Regions from separate parts of the Oceanimonas sp. CAM02 genome, predicted to be linked through region 1. Evidence: riboswitches for the same ligand, from Rfam matches in the RefSeq annotation. Region 1 holds a riboswitch; the other holds the start of a gene.
The links. Region 1 has a riboswitch for thiamine pyrophosphate ahead of thiC (phosphomethylpyrimidine synthase ThiC). Riboswitches for the same ligand answer to the same signal wherever they lie in the genome.
Positions count from the first base shown of each region.

Region 2: linked by a shared signal. The riboswitch ahead of thiD (bifunctional hydroxymethylpyrimidine kinase/phosphomethylpyrimidine kinase) and the one ahead of thiC (phosphomethylpyrimidine synthase ThiC) in region 1 are both predicted to bind thiamine pyrophosphate.

Region 1 is NZ_JAWJBK010000038.1:23,234-33,241, forward strand. Features, by position in the region: gene thiH (2-iminoacetate synthase ThiH) at 1-190, opposite strand, end outside; gene R0I78_RS13795 (thiazole synthase) at 187-957, opposite strand; gene thiS (sulfur carrier protein ThiS) at 959-1,159, opposite strand; gene R0I78_RS13805 (molybdopterin-synthase adenylyltransferase MoeB) at 1,159-1,917, opposite strand; gene thiE (thiamine phosphate synthase) at 1,920-3,428, opposite strand; gene thiC (phosphomethylpyrimidine synthase ThiC) at 3,425-5,380, opposite strand; TPP riboswitch at 5,455-5,557, opposite strand; gene menA (1,4-dihydroxy-2-naphthoate octaprenyltransferase) at 5,655-6,527, opposite strand; gene R0I78_RS13825 (o-succinylbenzoic acid (OSB) synthetase) at 6,642-7,553, shown strand; gene R0I78_RS13830 (exoribonuclease II) at 7,661-9,640, shown strand; gene cysP (thiosulfate ABC transporter substrate-binding protein CysP) at 9,804-10,008, shown strand, end outside.
Region 2 is NZ_JAWJBK010000005.1:26,846-36,853, reverse strand. Features, by position in the region: gene recQ (DNA helicase RecQ) at 1-704, shown strand, start outside; gene R0I78_RS01680 (c-type cytochrome) at 759-1,058, opposite strand; gene R0I78_RS01675 (protein adenylyltransferase SelO) at 1,145-2,611, shown strand; gene R0I78_RS01670 (DUF3630 family protein) at 2,611-2,871, shown strand; gene R0I78_RS01665 (7-cyano-7-deazaguanine/7-aminomethyl-7-deazaguanine transporter) at 2,991-3,650, shown strand; gene elbB (isoprenoid biosynthesis glyoxalase ElbB) at 3,915-4,562, opposite strand; gene polA (DNA polymerase I) at 4,866-7,598, shown strand; TPP riboswitch at 7,860-7,961, shown strand; gene thiD (bifunctional hydroxymethylpyrimidine kinase/phosphomethylpyrimidine kinase) at 7,998-8,804, shown strand; gene R0I78_RS01645 (putative monovalent cation/H+ antiporter subunit A) at 9,003-10,008, shown strand, end outside.

The DNA.
Region 1 (10,008 bases):
TCAGCTGATAAGACTGCTGCGCCATTTGCTCTAGATAGGGCTCCGCCGCCGGCGAGATCAGCGCCATAAAGTCGTTCAAATCCCGCTTCGGCTTGGCCAGCGCCCGCTCCACATCGGCGGCGCGCTTGCTGTAGATGGTCATTTTGATGTCATCCCAGTCCATGGATGACCAGACATCGAAGAAACTCATAAGGTCTCCAGGAAGGACGTCAGCGGACTGGACGCCTGAGCCTGCCGGCTTTGCCCGGCCAGACCGGCTTCATAGCCCATGCGACCGGCAATCACCGCTCGGCGGAAGGCATCGCCCATGGCAACCGGGTCACCGGCCACGGCAATGGCGGTGTTCACCAGCACGGCGTCGGCACCCAGCTCCATGGCGTAGGCAGCGTGGCTGGGGGCACCTATGCCCGCATCCACCACCACAGGCACAGTGCTCTGCTCAATGATGATTTCGAGGAAGTCGTGAGTGACCAGACCCTTGTTGGAGCCAATGGGCGCACCCAGCGGCATGACGGCGGCACAGCCCACTTCTTCCAGCCGCTTGCACAGCACAGGATCAGCACCGCAATAGGGCAGCACCACAAAACCTTCCTTCACCAGCTGCTCGGCAGCCTTGAGGGTTTCAATGGGATCGGGCAGCAGGTACTTGGGATCCGGGTGAATTTCCAGCTTGAGCCAGTGGGTGCCCAGGGCCTCCCGGGCCAGACGGGCGGCGAACAGGGCTTCGTCTGCGTCTTTGGCACCGGAGGTGTTGGGCAGCAGGTTCACCCCCATTTCCAGCAGCGGCGGCAAAATGTCATCGGTACGGTTTTTCAGATCCAGACGCTTCAGCGCCATGGTCACCAGCTGCGAGCCGGAGGCCGTGAGTGACTGCTGCATCTGCTTGCCGTTGGCATATTTGCCGGTGCCGGTAAACAAACGGGATTCAAAGGTTTTATCGGCGATTTTCAGACTCATATCAGCCTCCGGCAATGGCGTGGAACAGGGTAATGTTGTCGTTGGGTGCAAGCTGACGCTCCGCCCACTGGCTGCGTGCCACCACTTCACGGTTGAGTGCCACCGCCACACCGGGTTTGTCCTGCTCCAGTTCGGTCAGCAGCTGCGCCAGGGTGGTCCCCTCGGTCAGCGGGTGTTGTTCGTCGTTCAGAATTATGTGCATCAGTTCTCACTCCCCTTGATTCCACATACCGGGCAGGCCGGGTCCTTGGGCACTCGAAGGCTGTGCCAGCGGTGGGCCTTGGCATCAAACAGCTTGAGCTCACCCCAGGGCACAGTGCCGGTGCCGGCTAAATACTTGATGGCTTCCAGTGCCTGCAACAAACCGATGGTGCCCACCACGGGGCCAATCACACCGGCGTTGCTGCAGGTCAGCCGTTCTTCCATTTCAGGGCCATACAGGCAGCGATAGCATCCATGCTCGCGGGACGGATCCAGCGCCAGCAACTGGCCTTCAAAGCGAATGGCCGCGCCCACCAGCAGGGGCTTGCCCTCGGCGTAGCAGGCGGCGTTCAGAGCCTGGCGCACCGTCATGTTGTCGGTGCAGTCCAGCACCAGGTCTGCCTCGGCCACAAAGCCGGCCAGACTGTGCTCGTCCATTTTCTGATTCACCGCCACCAGCTCGACCTCGGGGTTGAGCTTTTGCAGCTTTTCCCGGGCCACTTCGGCCTTGGCCATTTTCAGGCTGTCGACGTCATACAGGGTCTGGCGCTGCAGGTTGCTGACCTCAATCTGATCGAAGTCGGCCAGCCAGAGGGTGCCCACACCGGCTGCCGCCAGATATTGAGAGGCCGGCGAGCCCAGCCCGCCCAGGCCCACAATGAGCACGGAGGCGTTTTTCAGCCTGAGCTGACCTTCCTCGCCCACCTCTTCCAGCAGCAGATGCCGGCTGTATCGCATGAATTCGCTATCGCTGAGCATGATTAGCCCTCCACCATGTGCAGCAGTTCCTGCGTGGCTGCATCCGGATCCGCCGCCTCGGTAATGGCGGTGACCAGTGCAATGCTGCCGACGCCGGTTTCCGCCACCAGCGGCACTCTGTCCTTGCTGATGCCACCAATGGCCACCAGCGGGAACTCGTCCTGCATCAGTGCCACATAGCGATGAAGCCGCTCCAGGCCCTGCGGGCGGGACGGCATGTCTTTGGTGCGGGTAGGGAAAATATGCCCCAGCGCCAGATAAGACGGCTGCAGCTCCCGGGCCCGCAGCATCTCGTAATAGCCGTGGGTAGACAGCCCCAGCTTGAGGCCGGCAACCCGAATGGCTTCCAGATCCGCCACTTCAATGTCTTCCTGACCCAGATGCACACCATAGGCACCATGCTGAATGGCCAGCCGCCAGTAATCGTTGATAAACAACCGGGCGTTATAACGCTTGCCCAGCTCCACCGCGGCCTTGATATCGGCTTCCACCTCGGCATCGGTCTTGTCCTTGATGCGCAGTTGCAGGGTGCGAACCCCCTGCTCCAGCAGTCGCTCCAGCCAGGCAACCGTGGTCACCACCGGGTACAGACCGAGCTTGTTGGTGTCCATGGCGGCAAAAGCGCCATTCGGGTGCGGACCTTCAATACCCAGCTGCCCGGCCAGCGGGCTGCCGGGCATGACCACGGCAGGAAAGTCATCCAGATTGGTGGGCCAGCCCAGATGGGCCACCGGACCGGCACCGGCACCAATGCCTTCGGCGGCTTTCAGGCCCTGATTAACGTAGGCCTTGGCCAATACCAGAGCATCCTCGATGGGATAATCCAGCGCCATGGCGGTGGCAATGGCGGAGGACAAGGTACAGCCGGTGCCATGACCGTGCTGCGTGTCGAGGCGCGGGCTGGCCAGCCAGATTTCCCGCTCGCCGTCACTGTAGAAGTCGATGGACTGGTCGCCGGTCCAGCCGAGATGGCCGCCCTTGACCAGCACAGCACCTACGCCCATTTCCCGCAGGGCGGCAGCACCGGCACGCAGTGCCTGAGGTGAGTCGGGCGTTATGCCCGACAAGGCTTCCAGCTCAACGGCGTTGGGGGTGATCAGGTCCACTTCCGGCAGCAGATCAGCCTTGATGGCCGGCAGCAGGTTGGCTTCTGCCATGGACTGACCGGTGCTGGCAATGGCCACCGGATCCAGCACCACATAAGGCTGCCACTGGCGGCGATATTCCTTGAGGTAGCGCGCCAGCACCTCGGCGCGCAGTCCGCCCGGCAGCAGGCCCACCTTGATGGCGGCGGCCTGCATATCGGTAGACAGAGAAACCAGCTGGCTGGTAAAGGCCTGCATCAATACCGGCTCCACCATGGATACCGACACCGAGTTCTGAGCGGTAATGGCGGAGATGACTGAGCAGCCGTGGCCGCCCAGTGCATGAATGGTGTGCAGATCGGCCTGAATGCCGGCTCCGCCACCCGAGTCGGAACCGGCTATGGTCCAGACGATGGGTTTGGTCATAGAGTTTCTTGCTCCAGTTTATCGGCCTGGTGATAGAGCTCACCGCCGCGTTTCTTGAATTCTTCCGACATTTTCGCCATGCCGGCCTGTACGATTTCAGGCTGGCCGTCCATACCCACCAGCTGCACTGCTATGTTGTTTTCCAGGCTGGCGGCGTAGTCGCGCACGTCCTGAGTGATCTTCATGGAGCAGAACTTGGGTCCGCACATGGAGCAGAAGTGCGCCACCTTGCCCGATTCCTGAGGCAGGGTTTCGTCGTGATATTCCCGGGCGGTTTCCGGATCCAGCGCCAGGTTGAACTGATCGTGCCAGCGAAACTCGAAACGCGCCTTGGACATGGCGTTGTCACGAATTTGCGCGCCCGGGTGGCCCTTGGCCAGATCGGCGGCATGGGCGGCGATCTTGTAGGTGATCAGACCCTGCTTCACGTCTTCCTTGTTGGGCAGCCCCAAGTGCTCCTTGGGAGTAACGTAACAGAGCATGGCACAGCCGTACCAGCCGATCAGCGCCGCACCGATACCAGAGGTGAAGTGGTCGTAACCCGGGGCGATGTCGGTGGTCAGCGGGCCAAGGGTATAGAAAGGCGCTTCGTGGCAGTGCTCGAGTTGCTCTTCCATGTTGCGCTTGATCATGTGCATGGGAATGTGACCCGGGCCTTCAATGATCACCTGCACGTCGTATTCCCAGGCGATCTTGGTCAGCTCACCCAGCGTATGCAGTTCGGCGAACTGAGCCTCGTCGTTGGCATCGGCCACCGAGCCCGGACGCATGCCGTCACCCAGTGACAGGGACACATCGTAAGCGGCACAGATTTCACAGATTTCACGGAAGTTCTCGTAGAGGAAGCTTTCCTTGTGGTGAGTGAGGCACCACTTGGCCATGATGGAGCCACCGCGGGACACAATGCCGGTCACCCGCTTGGCGGTCATGGGCACATAGCGCAGCAGCACGCCGGCGTGAATGGTGAAGTAGTCCACGCCCTGCTCGGCCTGCTCGATCAGAGTGTCGCGGAACACTTCCCAGTTCAGGTCTTCGGCCACGCCGTTCACTTTTTCCAGGGCCTGGTAGATGGGCACGGTGCCGATGGGAACCGGGCTGTTGCGCAAAATCCACTCACGGGTTTCGTGAATGTAGCGGCCGGTGGACAGATCCATGACGGTGTCGGCACCCCAGCGGGTGGACCACACCAGTTTTTCCACTTCTTCTTCAATGGAAGAGGTCACTGCCGAGTTGCCGATGTTGGCGTTGATCTTCACCAGGAAGTTGCGGCCGATGATCATGGGCTCGGCTTCCGGGTGGTTGATGTTGGCGGGAATGATGGCGCGGCCTTCGGCCACTTCCTTGCGCACAAATTCTGGGGTGATGTTTTCCGGCAGATTGGCACCAAAGCTCTCGCCCTTGTGCTGCCTGAGCAGCAGTTCGTCCCGCACCCGCTCACGGCCCATGTTTTCGCGAATGGCGATGTATTCCATCTCGGGAGTGATAATGCCTTTGCGGGCGTAGTGCATCTGGGTCACGCACTGACCGGCCTTGGCCTTGCGCGGCTTGGGCAGGTGCTCAAAGCGCAGGTGATCCAGGCCATCGTCGGCCATGCGCTGCTGAGTAAACTCGGAGGTGACGCTTTCCAGCTCTACGGTGTCGTTACGCTCCAGAATCCAGTCCCGGCGCAGCTGGTGCAGACCCTTGCGCACATCAATTTCAGACTCGGGATCACCATAGGCACCTGAGGTATCGTATACCGGTACCGGATCGTTGGGCTCGAAAATCGGGTTTTCTTCAGTGCCGCCCTTGTAGCTGTCGGCCAGGGCGATTTCGCGCATGGCGACTTTTATGTCGGGGCGTGAGCCGTCGAGATAAATGCGGGAGGAATTCGGAAAGGGTTCGCCCTTCAGGTTGTGAATATATTCCTGGGCCTGGCTGCGAACTTCACGACGGTTTACTTTTGTTGACATAGCAATCTCACTTTTGCGTCCATTTGGTGAAATGCTTGTCGGGAGTGTTGATAAAGAACTGCCTACATCCGGTGGCGGGTTCTTTACTTGCTTCCCTTCGCAGGTATTAGCCTGATCAGGTTCAACGGATCCCGCTTTCGCGGTCTCAGCCCCATGAGGGCACTCCGACAAGATGGTCGCAGTATAACCAGACCGAGTTCACAAAAGCAAAGATGATTCATTGCCAGGCAACAGCCAAAATGGCACCGGGCCGTTACTTTTTTGCATAAACCACTCAGGACGTTACCAGCCCCAATGCCAGACCCACGGTCAGAATCAGGGTACCTTTGGCAGTGAGCGCCAGTGCCCGGTTCAGCTCGGTGCCTTCCCGGGTCAGCACCAGCTTCAGCCCTTGGGCAAGCGGCCACAGCCCCAGCAGCGCCAGATACCCCCAGCCGGTCATCAGCCGTTCGGCTGCCAGCACCGCCAACGCCAGCAGCCCGGCCTGCCAGGCCCGTGCCCGGGGCAGCCCCAGCCGTAAAGCAAGCGTGTGTTTGCCCGCCTGAGCATCACCCGCCAGGTCACGAATATTGTTGATATTGAGCACCGCCATCGACAGCAAGCCTGCCACCAGCGCCGCCCAGCTGCCGGCAGCGGCAAGCTCCGGCCGCATCAGCCAGCCAGTGCCCAGCACCGCCACCGGACCAAAGAACACAAATACTGCCGCATCGCCCAGCCCGGAATAACCATAGGGCCGCCGGCCCAGGGTGTAGCCCAGCGCCGCCAGCACAGATAATGCCCCCAGCAGCAAAAAGCCCAGCCAGGCGGCAAGGTCGTGACCCAACGCCAGGGTCAGCAGCGCCAGTCCGCTTGTCAGAGCCAGTAAAATCACCACTACTATGGCCCGGCGCAGCTGAGCCACCGACACTTGCCCCGAGGCCAGCACTCGTACCGGGCCGGTGCGCTCATGGCCATCTGTGCCACGCAGACCGTCACCGTAATCGTTGGCCAGATTCGACAGAATCTGCAGTAACAAGGCCGTGAGCAGGGCCAGGGCCAGCACACCAACATTTACAGTGCCGGCACTGGCGGCTCCCAACACAATGGAAGCCACCGCCAGCGGCAGGGTTTTGGGCCGAATGGCCAGCAGCCAGATGTTCAGGGGCATCACAAACACAATTCCGCTTATATAAAGCGCTCCATGATACTCAATAAACACCGCTGTTGCTTACTGTGTCGGCATGTTACCTTTATGTGAAAATAAGTATGAGAGCGCCTGTTTATGTCTGTTTCCGTATATCGTTATGCCCTGCCGCTGACCAAAGAAAAAGTGATCGACGGCGTTGCCGTGCGCCGCCGCCGTGGCTTGTATATATGTATTAACGGTCACTGGGGCGAGGTGGCACCCCCGGTCACCGCCGATATAGCAGCAACAGAAACCGAACTGCTGACCGCCTGCGCGCGGCTGGAACAAGGCCTTGAGCATACAGCCACCTCACCCTGGGTGCGCTTTGGACTGGGTTGCGCGCTCACGCCACTCACAGCAGCACCCGCTCCCAGCCTGCCGCTGCTGGAAGGCGAGCGCGAAGCCATTATTCGTGCCTGGCGCTGCCGCAGGGAGCACCCTGTTCAAGCCTGGCTGACCCTGACCGGCGATGTGCAGCTTGACGCCGGCCTGGTGCGCGAGCTGTCCATTCTGGTGCCCGGCCTCAGGCTGGTGCTGGATGCCGGCGGCCGGCTCAGCGAAGTACAGCTGGCTGAACTGTGGCGACATACCGGTGGCCGCGCTACCGACTGGCTGCTGGACCCCGGTGCCAGCGCGGCCGACACTCAGACGCTTGCCCAACGACATGGCTGGCCGGTGGCCATCAGTGCTGATCGCTGTGGCGGTAAACTCCCGGCGGTGTTTGAAGGGCTGAAAGCACTGGTACTGCGCCCCTCCCTGCTGGGCGAGCCGCCTCTGTGCCGGCAATGGGCCAATACGGCACTAGCGCAAGGGCTGCAGGTGATGCTGGCGGGCAATCTGGAAAGCGGCCTGGCCAATCAGCATATTGCACAACTGGCGGGGGAGCTGACACCGGACAGCCCGGCTCAGGTCGACGGCCTGCGTTATTTGCTGCACAACGGCGTGAATACGGAAGGGCAGCCGCAGGCGCAAAACCTCACCCTGATTTACGGCCCGGACTGTTTATAAAACCGCCATAAAATGCGCACCAAATTGGTGCAAAAGGCAAGGTTTTCTTGGCATTATGCGGGTAAATCCGTATAGTCAGGCCGATATTTCGACAGGTTCCCAAACACATGTTTCAAGACAATCCCCTGCTGGCTCAGCTCAAGCAACAAATCCGCGACACCCTTCCCACCAAGGAAGGCATGGTCAAAGGCACCTCCAAGGGCTTCGGCTTTCTCGAAGTCAGTGACAAGGAAAGCTATTTCATTCCGCCCCCTCACATGAAAAAGGTGATGCATGGCGATCACATTACCGCCGTGCTGCGCACCGAGAACGACAAGGAGATGGTGGAGCCCGAGACCCTGATCGAGCCCGGCCTGACCCGCTTTGTGGCCCGGGTGAAGTGGTTCCGTGACCGGCTCAATATTGTGCCCGATCACCCGCTGATGAAAGACGCCATCAAGGCTCGCACCATCAAGGGGATGAACGACAAGGACCTGAAAGATGGCGACTGGGTGCTGGCGGATCTCAAGCGTCACGCCCTGAAAGACAATGGCTTTTTTGCTGATGTGGTGGAAGTGATTGCCGGCGTGGAAGACCCCATTGCCCCCTGGTGGGTGGTGCTGGCCCGCAATAGCCTGGCCAACCAGGCCCCTCAGGACCGGGAACAGTGGGAGCTGCTGGACGACACTCTGCCCCGCCAGAACCTGACCGAAGTGCCCTTTTTCACCATCGACAGCGAGTCCACTCAGGATATGGACGACGCTTTGAGCGTGAAAAAGCTGGATGACGGCGGCTGGGAGTTGCTGGTGGCCATTGCCGATCCCACCGCTTATGTAGCCCACGACAGCGACATGGACAAAGTAGCCGCCGAGCGCGCCTTTACCGTGTATTTGCCGGGCCGCAACATTCCCATGCTGCCGCGCACCCTGGCCGACGAGCTGTGCTCCCTGAAGGAAGGCGAAGATCGCCACGCCCTTTGCGCCCGCATTCATATTAACGCCGACGGCAAAGTGGCCGACAACGCCGACTTTTTTGCCGCCCGCATTCGCTCCCACGCCCGCCTGGCCTATAACAAGGTCTCCGACTGGATTGAAGGCACCGGCGACTGGCAGCCCGAAAGCGAAGTGATTGCCGAGCAGTTGCGCGAGCTGAACACCATGACCCTGGCCCGCAACAACTGGCGCAGCACTCACGCCATTGTGTTCCCGGACCGCCCCGACTTCCGTTTTGAACTGGACGATGCCAGCAACGTGGTGGCCATTCACGCCGATCACCGCCGCATTGCCAACCTGATGGTGGAAGAGTCGATGATTGCCGCCAACCTGGCCTGCGGCAACTGGCTGACCAAACACTGCGGCACCGGTGTATTCAACGTGCACGCCGGCTTTGATGAAGAAAAACTGGCCCAGCTGCAGGAACTGCTGAAAGAGCATGATGCACCGGTAGACCTCGACAGAATCACCACCCTGGAAGGTTTCTGTGAGCTGCGCCGCTGGCTGGATAGCCGCGACACCAGCTATCTGGACAACCGGGTGCGCCGCTTCCAGTCTTACGCCGCCATGAGTACGGCTCCGGGTGAGCACTACGGCCTGGGTCTGGACGCCTACGCCACCTGGACCTCGCCCATTCGTAAATACGGCGACATCATCAACCACCGGCTGATCAAGGCCATTCTGGCCGAGAAGGCCCACGATGCTCACGCGCCCAACGCCGAGCTGGCCGTGCACCTCTCGGAGCAACGCCGCATGCACCGCCGTGCCGAGCGCGACATTGCCGACTGGCTGTATGTGCGCTATCTGCAGCCGGCGGTGGCTGGCGGCCATGTGTTTGATGCCGAGATTATCGACATCGGCCGCGGCGGCGTGAAGCTGCGCCTGCAGGAAAACGGTGCCGTGGTGTTTATGCCGTCCTCCCTGATCCTGCCCAACCGGGATCGGCTGGAATGCAGCTGGGACGACGGCCGCGTCTATCTCGACAAGCAGCCGGTATACGAGCTGGGCCAGCGCATTCAGGTGATCCTGACCGAGGCTATCGAGGACACCCGCTCGCTGATCGCCAAACCGGCTATTCCGCTGGTACCGGAGAAGCAGGAAAAACCCGCTTCCTGAGCGGAATTCTGATACTGAAAAGGCCTGCACATGCAGGCCTTTTTTGTCCCTTATATCCACCCTTGCTTATATATTCCAAAAGAAACTATCAAAGATGGTTTAAATATCTTTTGCGCATATTAGAATCGATTACAGTTTCTTCATTTTTGTTTGGAGTTGAATCATGCGCAAATCCCTTCTGGCTTCCGTGCTATTTGCTGCCGGCATCAGTGCTACCGCCCTGCCGCTGCAGGCCAAGGAGCTGCTGAACAGCAGCTATGACATCGCCCGCGAGCTGTTTGCTGAAATCAACCCGGTGTTCGTAAAACACTGGCAGGAGCAAACCGGTGAGACCCTGGAGATCAAACAGTCTCACGCCGGCTCGTCCC
Region 2 (10,008 bases), on a different contig from region 1:
TGGCGGCCTTTGCCGAGTCCCTTACCTGCCGGCGTCAGGTGCTGCTCAACTACTTTGGTGAATATCAGCGCGAGCCCTGCGGCAACTGCGATATTTGTCTGGATCCGCCCAAACGCTACGACGGCACCGAAGACGCGCAAAAGGCGCTGTCCTGCGTCTATCGCACCGGCCAGCGTTTTGGTGTGCTCTATGTGGTGGAAGTGCTGCGCGGTGCTGATACTCAGCGGGTGCGGGAACACGGTCACGATAAACTCTCGACCTACGGCATTGGTAAGGATAAAAGTCAGGAGCACTGGGTCAGCGTGCTGCGCCAGCTTATTCACTCCGGCCTGCTCACTCAGAATATTACCCGCAATATGGTGTTACAGCTGACCGAGGCTGCAAGACCGGTGCTGCGCGGTGAGGTGCGGCTTGAGCTGGCCGAGCCCCGGCTGGTGCGGGTGAAGCAGAAAGACAAGGCCGAAGCCGGTCTGTCCCGGGCGGAAGACAGGGCTCTGTTCAAGGCACTGAGACAGTTGCGCAAGCAGCTGGCAGAAGAAGCCGATGTGCCGCCCTATGTGGTATTTAATGACGCCACGCTCACTGATATGGCCCGTTACCGGCCTAAAACCGAGAGTGAACTGCTGGGCATTAACGGTGTGGGGGTGCGCAAGCTGGAACGTTTTGGTGAGGCGTTTCTTGAGCTGCTGCGGCGGGAAGGCTGAGGCTAAAAATAAAGGTCCGCATGTGCGGACCCTGTCGCCTTGCAGAATGAGCGATTACAGGCTGGCGTAGTAGGCCGCCAGATCTTCCATATCCTGCTCGGACAGTGGCATGGCCATGGGTGCCATGATGGCGTTATTACGCTCACCGTTTTTGAATGCTTTCAGCTGGCTTACGATATAAGCAGCTTTCTGTCCGGCCAGGTTAGGGTAGATATCCATCTGAGAAATACCTTCGGCACCGTGGCAGGCTGCGCAGACGGCAGACTTGGCTTTGCCGGCTTCGGCATCACCGGCGGCAAAGGCCGGGGCACTGATCATGGCCATTACAGCGGCAGCTGTCATCAGTTTCTTCATCATAGAACTCCGTTATTATTAATTTACTAATTGCTTCCGGGCTCAGCTTTTGAGCAGTGGCAGTATACGTTAAGCTGAGGCGAACAATGAAACCCTTTGACGAGTCTCAAGGTGATAATGTGCTAATAGACAACCAATATGCAAGATTTGAGTGGGCCGGCTCCAGAGTAGCACCCACATCACTGGATTCTGCCAGGTTGTTGCTGGTTAACTATGACCTTGCTGATGAGCTGGGGCTTTCATTAAGCGACCAGCAGTGGCTGGAGCTGACCAGTGGTCAGCAGCTGCTGCCGGGCATGGTGCCTTTTGCTCAGGTATACGCCGGCCACCAGTTTGGCAGTTTCAGCCCGCGGCTGGGAGACGGGCGGGCCCTGCTGCTGGGGGAAGTGATCACGCCGGCCGGTGAGCGCTGGGATCTGCATTTGAAAGGCGCAGGCAAAACCCCTTATTCCCGCTTTGGTGACGGTCGTGCCGTGCTGCGTTCTTCGCTCAGGGAATATCTGGCCTCGGAAGCCATGCACCATCTTGGCATTCCCACCACCCGGGCGCTGTCTTTGGTGGGCAGTGACGAGCCGGTATACAGAGAGCAGACTGAAACCGGTGCTGCCCTGTTGCGTACCGCGCCCAGCCATCTGCGCTTTGGCCACTTTGAATACTTTTATTACAGCAGCCAGCTCGAGCGTATTCCCGGGCTGCTGAACTATCTGATAGACACTCAATGGCCGGAGCTGGCCAAAAGCCCGCAAGGCTACGCCGAGCTGTTTGAGCGGGTGGTGATGCGCACCGCCGGGCTGATTGCTCAGTGGCAGGCGGCCGGCTTTTGCCACGGGGTAATGAATACCGACAATATGTCGATGCTGGGCCTGACTCTGGATTATGGCCCTTATGGTTTTCTTGATGCCTACGATCCCGATCATATCTGTAATCATTCCGATCACGGTGGCCGCTATGCCTACGATCAGCAGCCGGCGGTGGGGCTGTGGAATTTGCAGCGGCTGGCCCAGGCGCTGTCTGGCCATATTGAGCTGGAAACCCTGCAGCAGTCGCTGGGCAAATATGAGCATGCCCTGCTGAGCCGCTATTCTGAACTGATGCGACAAAAACTGGGGCTTGAGCAGTGGCGGGAAGAAGATCCGGCCCTGTTTCGGGACATGTTCAGCCTGATGGCCGAACATAAAGTGGATTACAGCTGCTGGTTTCGGCGGCTGGCGCTGCTTGAATCCGAGGGCGAGCTGCCGAAAAGCTTGCTGGCCTTGTTGCCCGCCCCTGATGCCTGGCAGGACTGGTTTGCCCGCTACCGGGCAAGACTGGCGCAGGAAAACCGCACTCAGGCCGAGCGCCGGGCAGCCATGGACGCGGTCAACCCCAAATACGTGTTGCGCAACCATCTGGCTCAGCGCGCCATTGAGCAGGCGGAGCAGGGCGATATGGCCGAAGCCGATACCCTGTTGCAGCTGCTGGCCGCGCCCTTTGATGAGCAACCGGGGTTTGAGCACTATGCCGAGCCGGCCCCGGAGTGGGCGGCATCCCTTTGTATTTCATGCAGTTCCTGATGATGAACCCATTAAAAAGCGATACCAGTTTAAGCATTGAAACCTTTCCCGACTGGGCCAATGCGTTGGCCCGGGCACTGGAGCTGATCGTGCTGGAGCGGGAAGCAGGTGCCGATTATCACCAGTGGCTGGTGGATTTTGAAGGCAGCCGGCTGTTTCTGTGCTTTCAGCATTATAGCGATTGCGCCTGGCTGGAAGCATTAAATGCACAGGATGAAGCCGTGGCGCTCTGGCTCACCGCACAGTGGAACCGCAGGTAATCAGGCCGGGCTTTTTACTTCAAATGAAGACAAGTGGCTAAAAAACCGCTAGAATGCGGCGGTTTTTCATTGCTGACCCGCAATGGGTTCCCTAACCCCATTTATCAAAAAGGTGATACATGATCTCCGCTCAACAGTACCGCTCGGCGCTGATACGCCTGTCTTTGTTCCATATTGCCGTGATTGCTGCCAGTAACTATCTGGTGCAGCTGCCCTTTACCCTGTTTGGTTTTCATACCACATGGGGCGCACTCAGCTTTCCTTTTATTTACCTGGCCACGGATCTGACGGTGCGGATTTTTGGTGCTGATCTGGCCCGGCGTATTATTTTTGCGGTCATGCTGCCGGCGCTGGTCAGCTCTTATGTGCTGTCGGTGCTGTTTTTCGAGGCCAGCTATCAGGGCCTGGGATCGCTGACAGAATTCAATCTGTTTGTGGCCCGTATCGCCCTGGCCAGCTTTATGGCCTATGTGCTGGGGCAGATTATGGATGTGTCGGTGTTTAACCGGTTGAGGCAAATCAAGGCCTGGTGGGTGGCCCCCACCTGCTCCACCATTTTCGGTAACCTGGTTGATACCCTGGCCTTTTTCAGCCTGGCATTCTGGCGCTCGCCGGATCCCTTTATGGCCGAGCACTGGGTAGAAATAGCCTGGGTGGACTACGGCTTCAAACTGGTGTTCAGCCTGGGACTGTTTGTGCCCGCCTATGGTCTGCTGCTGAAATACCTGAGCCGTCGCATTCTTGGCGACGACCAAGCGGCACTGCAAACCAGCCGTTAATTACTGTGCAGAAGAATACAGGAATAGGGGTTGCAATAATTAATGATAACGATTATCGTTAACTTGCTTTCCAAACAAGGCCCCATTCAGCAGTAGGGCGCGACCGTTTTTGAAGGCACGACATTGCTCACATTGCTTCCAGAGTATTTAGGCCGGCTTATTGCCGGCCCTTTTTTGTGTTGTAGGCCCGAATTTATTCGGGCAAGCGGGCTAACAGGCGATACGGGTGTCCCGACAAATCGGGACTGGAGCAAGAGGCTGGGGTTACATTTCTAAAAGGCGCTTCACCAGTTTGCCAATGCCGGTGTCGGCTTCGGTAATGTTTTTTGCCAGCATATAGGCGGGGGTGGAGATCACCTTGTGGCGTTCGTCTTCTACCATATCGGTCACGGCGCAGCCAATGTGTTCGCCGCCCATGGCCATAAAGGCGTCGGCAACGGCGGCGTCTGTGCCCACTGTGCCTTTTACCCCGGCCGGATACACTTTGGGGATCAGCACAGGAGCAATACAGCAATAACCGGCAGGCTTGCGTGCCCGGGCAAAGCCTTTACAGGCCGCCAGTACTTCGTCGTCTACTTCGCAGTCGGCTCCTTCAAAAGCAAAATTGCACAGGTTTTTGGCCACACCAAAGCCGCCGGGCAGCAGCAGGGCGTCAAAATCGTCGGCGTTCAGCTCGGAGAGGGGCTGTATGTCACCCCGGGCAATGCGGGCGGCTTCGGTGAGCACATTACGCTGTTCACTACTTTCTTCACCGGAAGCATGGTTCAGCACATGATGCTGAGGCTTGTCGGGAGCAAAGCACTGATAGCGGGCACCATTGCGGGCCAGGTGCAGCAGGCACAGTACCGCCTCGTGAATTTCTGCGCCGTCATACACGCCGCAGCCGCTCAGAATTACGGCAACTTTTTTCATGTTGTGCTCCTTACTGGTGTGAAATTAATGATGCCGGCAGCAAAACCGCCGGCTTGTGCTAGCCTTATTGCGTTTAATCCTGATGCAATATTTCATTACTGTCGACTTTCCACAATTCAGGATCTGTTATCAATACGCTGGTTAACAATATAAGCTTATGAAATAAAACAACTAATTTAAGTTACCTGGATCCGGATCGGATCATCCTTTCACAGAGTTATCCACAGGATCAACCGGCATTGCCGTGGAGTCCGGCGGCCTGCTGTGGCATGCTAGCGGCCAACGCAATAACGAGAAGACGCCATGGTTGCCATTCCTGCCAAACCCCTGATCCTGGTTGATGGATCCTCTTATCTTTATCGTGCCTATTTTGCTTCTCAGCAAGCGGATCTGCGCACCAGCGATGGCCGGCCCACCGGTGCCATTCGTGTGGTTACCAATATGCTGCGCAGCCTACACAAGCAGTTTCCCGACTCAAGAGTAGCAGTGGTATTCGACGCCAAGGGCAAAACCTTTCGCGATGAGATCTATCCCGAATACAAGGCGCAGCGGCCGTCCATGCCGGATGATCTGCGTGAGCAAATTAAGCCCATTCACGACATTATCCGTGCCATGGGATTGCCCCTGCTGATCGAAGAAGGAGTGGAAGCAGACGATGTGATTGGCACCCTGGCCCGGCAGGCCACCGAGCAGCAGCTGGATGTAGTGATCAGTACCGGTGACAAGGACATGGCCCAGCTGGTATCGGATCATGTGCTGCTGATGGATACCATGAAAAACAGCTTTCTCGATCGGGACGGCGTGGTGGAAAAATTTGGTGTGCCGCCGGAGCTGATTATCGATCTGCTGGCGCTGGTAGGCGACAAGGTAGACAACATTCCCGGCATGCCCGGTGTGGGTGAGAAAACGGCACTGGCGCTGCTGCAGGGGCTGGGCTCCATCAACGACATTGCCGCCAATACCGACAAAATTGCCGAGCTGGGCTTTCGCGGATCCAAGTCGTTTGCCGCCAAGTTCGTCGAGCACGAGCAGCAGGTACGGCTGTCTTATACCCTGGCTACCATCAAGACAGATGTGGAGCTGGACGTGGGGCCGGCGGATCTGCAGCAAAGCGAGCCCGATACCGAGGCCTTGCGCGCTCTTTATCAAGAGTTTGAATTCCGTAATCTGCTGGCTGAGCTGGATCCCGCCACTCAGGAAGAAGCGCCAGTGGCGGCGGCTATGGAAACCGATTATCAGCTGGTGACCGAGCAGGCGCAGCTGAATGCGTGGATTAAAAAGCTGGAAGCCGCGCCTCTGTTTGCCTTTGATACCGAGACTACCAGTCTCAGCTACCGGGATGCCCGTGTGGTAGGGGTATCATTTGCAGTAGAAGCCGGACAGGCGGCCTATGTGCCTTTTGGTCACGATTATCTGGATGCACCCGAGCAGCTGAGCGAAGAAACCGTGCTCGGTGCGCTCAAGCCGTTACTGGAAGATGAGAGCCGCATCAAACTGGGTCAGAATCTGAAGTACGATATCAATGTGCTGAAAAATCACGGCATTCACATGAAGGGCACGCTGCTCGATACCATGCTGGAGTCTTATGCACTCAACTCGGTGCAGACCCGGCACGATATGGACAGCCTGGCGGCATTTTTCCTTAATCACAGCACCACACCGTTTGAAGCCATTGCCGGCAAGGGAGCCAAGCAGCTGACCTTTAACCAGATCCCACTGGAGCAGGCCGGGCCCTATGCGGCGGAAGATGCTGACATTACTCTGCGGCTGCACCATCACCTGGCGGAAAAACTGGCTGCCGAGCCATCTCTTGAAAGCGTATTTAATGACATTGAAATGCCGCTGGTACCCATTCTTGCCGGAATGGAATACACAGGCGTGCGCATCGACGGCAAGCTGCTGGCCATTCAGAGTGATGAAATTGCCAAACGGCTGAAAGAGCTGGAGCTGGAAGCCCACGAACTCGCCGGTGAGCCCTTTAATCTCAGCTCTCCCAAGCAGCTTGGCGAGATTCTGTTCACCAGGCTGGAACTGCCGGTGATCAAAAAAACGCCCAAGGGTGCGCCTTCTACCGCCGAAGAAGTACTGCAGGAGCTGGCGCTGGATTACCCCTTGCCCAAATTACTGATGGAATACCGGGTACTTAGCAAGCTCAAGTCCACTTATACCGACAAGCTGCCCCAGATGATGAATGAGCACAGCGGCCGGGTGCATACCTCTTATCATCAGGCTAATACTGCCACCGGCCGGTTGTCGTCGTCAGATCCCAACCTGCAGAACATTCCCATCCGCACACCGGAAGGACGCCGCATTCGCCAGGCCTTTGTGGCTGAAAAGGGCTACAAGCTGGTAGCGGCAGACTACTCCCAGATAGAGCTGCGCATTATGGCGCATCTGTCTCAGGACAAGGGACTGCTCACGGCCTTTGCTGAAGGTCAGGATATTCACAGGGCCACCGCCGCCGAGGTGTTTGGTGTGGATCTTGAAGCGGTGACCAGCGAACAGCGCCGCCGGGCCAAAGCCATTAACTTTGGCCTGATCTACGGCATGAGCGCTTTTGGTTTGGCCCGTCAGCTGGGCATTGGCCGGAATGAAGCCCAGGAATACATGAATATCTACTTTGAACGTTATCCGGGTGTGCTGCGCTATATGGAAGAAACCCGCGAGCAGGCCAGCGAGCTGGGCTATGTGTCCACCCTGTTTGGCCGTCGCCTGTATCTGCCGGAGATCAAATCCAAAAACGGTGCCCGGCGCAAGGGCGCTGAGCGCGCCGCTATCAACGCTCCCATGCAGGGCACGGCGGCCGATATCATTAAAAAAGCCATGGTGCTGGTAAACGACTGGATAACACAGTTACCCGAAGACGATGTGCGTATGCTGATGCAGGTTCACGATGAACTGGTATTTGAAATTCGCGAAGACAAGGCAGAAGATTACCGGCAGAAAATTTGCGAACTGATGCAGCAGGCGGCCAGTCTGGATGTGCCGCTGCTGGTGGAAGCCGGTGTGGGTGATAACTGGGATCAGGCTCACTAATGCGATAAAAAATAACGATAGTGAAATAAACTTACGTTATAGTGGCAGCAGGTACAGAGGCAGTAGTCCATGCTGCCAAGCTTTTTGCATTTTATTAATATGCTGCTCAGGCCGCCTTCAGCGTTTTTAGCTGAGGGCGTTTTTTTTGCCTGCAATCCACCTCTTCTTTTGTATACAACAAAAAATTTATGTTACTAAATTACAGTTGGTGTGTTTCAACTCTGCCGGCTGGCAATTAAACGGTGGGCTGGGTATGATTTCTGTCATTGGTCGGGGTGCCGAAAGGCCGAGATGGCAATTGTTGCCGAACCCGTTGAACCTGATCCAGCTCATACTGGCGTAGGGAACCGATGGCTGTGGCCTTATGGTTTTCACGCCCAGATAAAGGACCATAAGGACATGCACAGCAGCAAAGCCATTATTCTTTCCATTGCCGGCTCCGACAGCGGCGGCGGTGCCGGCGTTCAGGCCGACATTAAAGCCATCTCCGCCACTGGCGGTTACGCTTGTTCGGTGATTACCGCCATTACCGCTCAGAACACGCAAAAAGTCTCGGCGGTACATCCGGTTCCCCAGGATATGATTCGCGCCCAGCTGGAGGCGGTATTCAGTGATCTGCCGGTAGCTGCGGTCAAGGTAGGTATGCTGGGTGATGCAGATACCATTAATACGGTGGCTGACGCGCTTGAGGCCTACCGGCCTCAGCACCTGGTAGTGGACCCGGTCATGGTCAGTGCCAACGGCGATATGCTGCTGGCTCCTGACGCAGTGAACAGTCTCAAACAGCGGCTGTTGCCGCTGGCGGATGTGATCACCCCCAATCTGCCGGAGGCTGCCTGCCTTACCGGCAGGGACATACCCGCGTCACTGCGGGAAATGGAGCCGCTGATCGCTGCCCTGAGCGAGCTGGAGTGCCGGGCTGTGCTGCTGAAAGGTGGTTTTTTGCAGCAGGAGCCGCGCAGCCCCGACTGGCTGATCAACGGTGCCGATGTGCGCTGTTTTGATACTCCCCGCGTGATTACCGCCAACACCCATGGCACCGGCTGCACCCTGTCCGGCGCATTGGCGTCCTATTTGGCTCAGGGCCTGGAGCTTGAGCTGGCGGTAGCGTCTGCCAAGCATTATATCGAAAGAGCCATTGAAGCCGGCGCTCGTCTGAAAGTAGGGCAGGGCCGGGGGCCGGTGGAGCATTTTTTTGCCCGCTGAACACAGTGCAAATGTCCCGGCCCGCTTGCGTCCGGCCGGGGCGGCTTGTAGTATTCCTTGCGATGATAATCAATAACAACGAATTAACGCATTGATCGTTAATCGAAATAAGTCACTGCTATAGTCTGCATTCTAAGTCTCTCCTTTCTATTTGCCGATCCTTACGCCCCTGAACGGGCCTGAAAAGGAGCCTTGCGTATGCTTGTTGCCGTTTTGGCAGGTTTTGTTCTCGCCGCCCTGGTGCCCATGTTGAGCTCCCGGCTGGGCCAGTATATTGGCTGGTTTCTGGCGGTATTACCCGCGAGTCTGTTTGTTTATTTTGCCGGTTTCTGGCCTCTCATTACCGCGGGTGAGACGCTTCAGTTTCACTATCAGTGGATTCCCAGTCTTGATATCGGCCTGAGTTTTCTGCTCGACGGCCTCAGCCTGATGTTTGCGCTGCTGATCACCGGTATTGGTACCTTTATTCTGATCTACGGCGGCCGCTATCTGGAGGGCAACAAGGACAGGCACAAGCTGCTGATGTACCTGCTGGCCTTTATGAGCGCCATGCTGGGAGTCGTGCTCTGTAGCAATTTGATCGGGTTGTTTGTGTTCTGGGAGCTGACCAGTATTACTTCCTATCTGCTGATTGGTTTTAACCATGAGCAGGAAAAGTCGCGCAAGGCGGCGCTGCAGGGCTTGTTTGTCACCATGGGTGGCGGCCTGGCACTGATGACAGGCCTGATCATGCTGGGCTGGATGGCCGGCAGCTATGAGCTGACCGAGGTGCTGGCGCAGGGCCCTGCACTGCAACAGCATCCGCTGTTTTTGCCCATGATGATATTGATCCTGGCGGGCACCTTCACCAAGTCGGCGCAGTTCCCGTTTCACTTCTGGCTGCCCAATGCCATGGCCGCGCCCACGCCGGTCAGCGCCTATTTGCATTCCGCCACCATGGTTAAGGCGGGCGTGTTTCTGATGGCCCGGCTGCAGCCTGTCATGGCGGGCCATGATGCCTGGATGCTGACGCTGTCGGTATTGGGGGCTGTTACCATGACGGTGGGTGCCCTCATGTCGGTATGCAGCACAGATCTGAAACGCATTCTGGCCTATTCCACTATTATGGCGCTGGGCACACTGACCATGCTGATTGGCATCGGCACGCCGGTGGCGCTGAAAGCGGCCATGATTTTTCTGCTGGCTCATGCGTTGTACAAAGGCG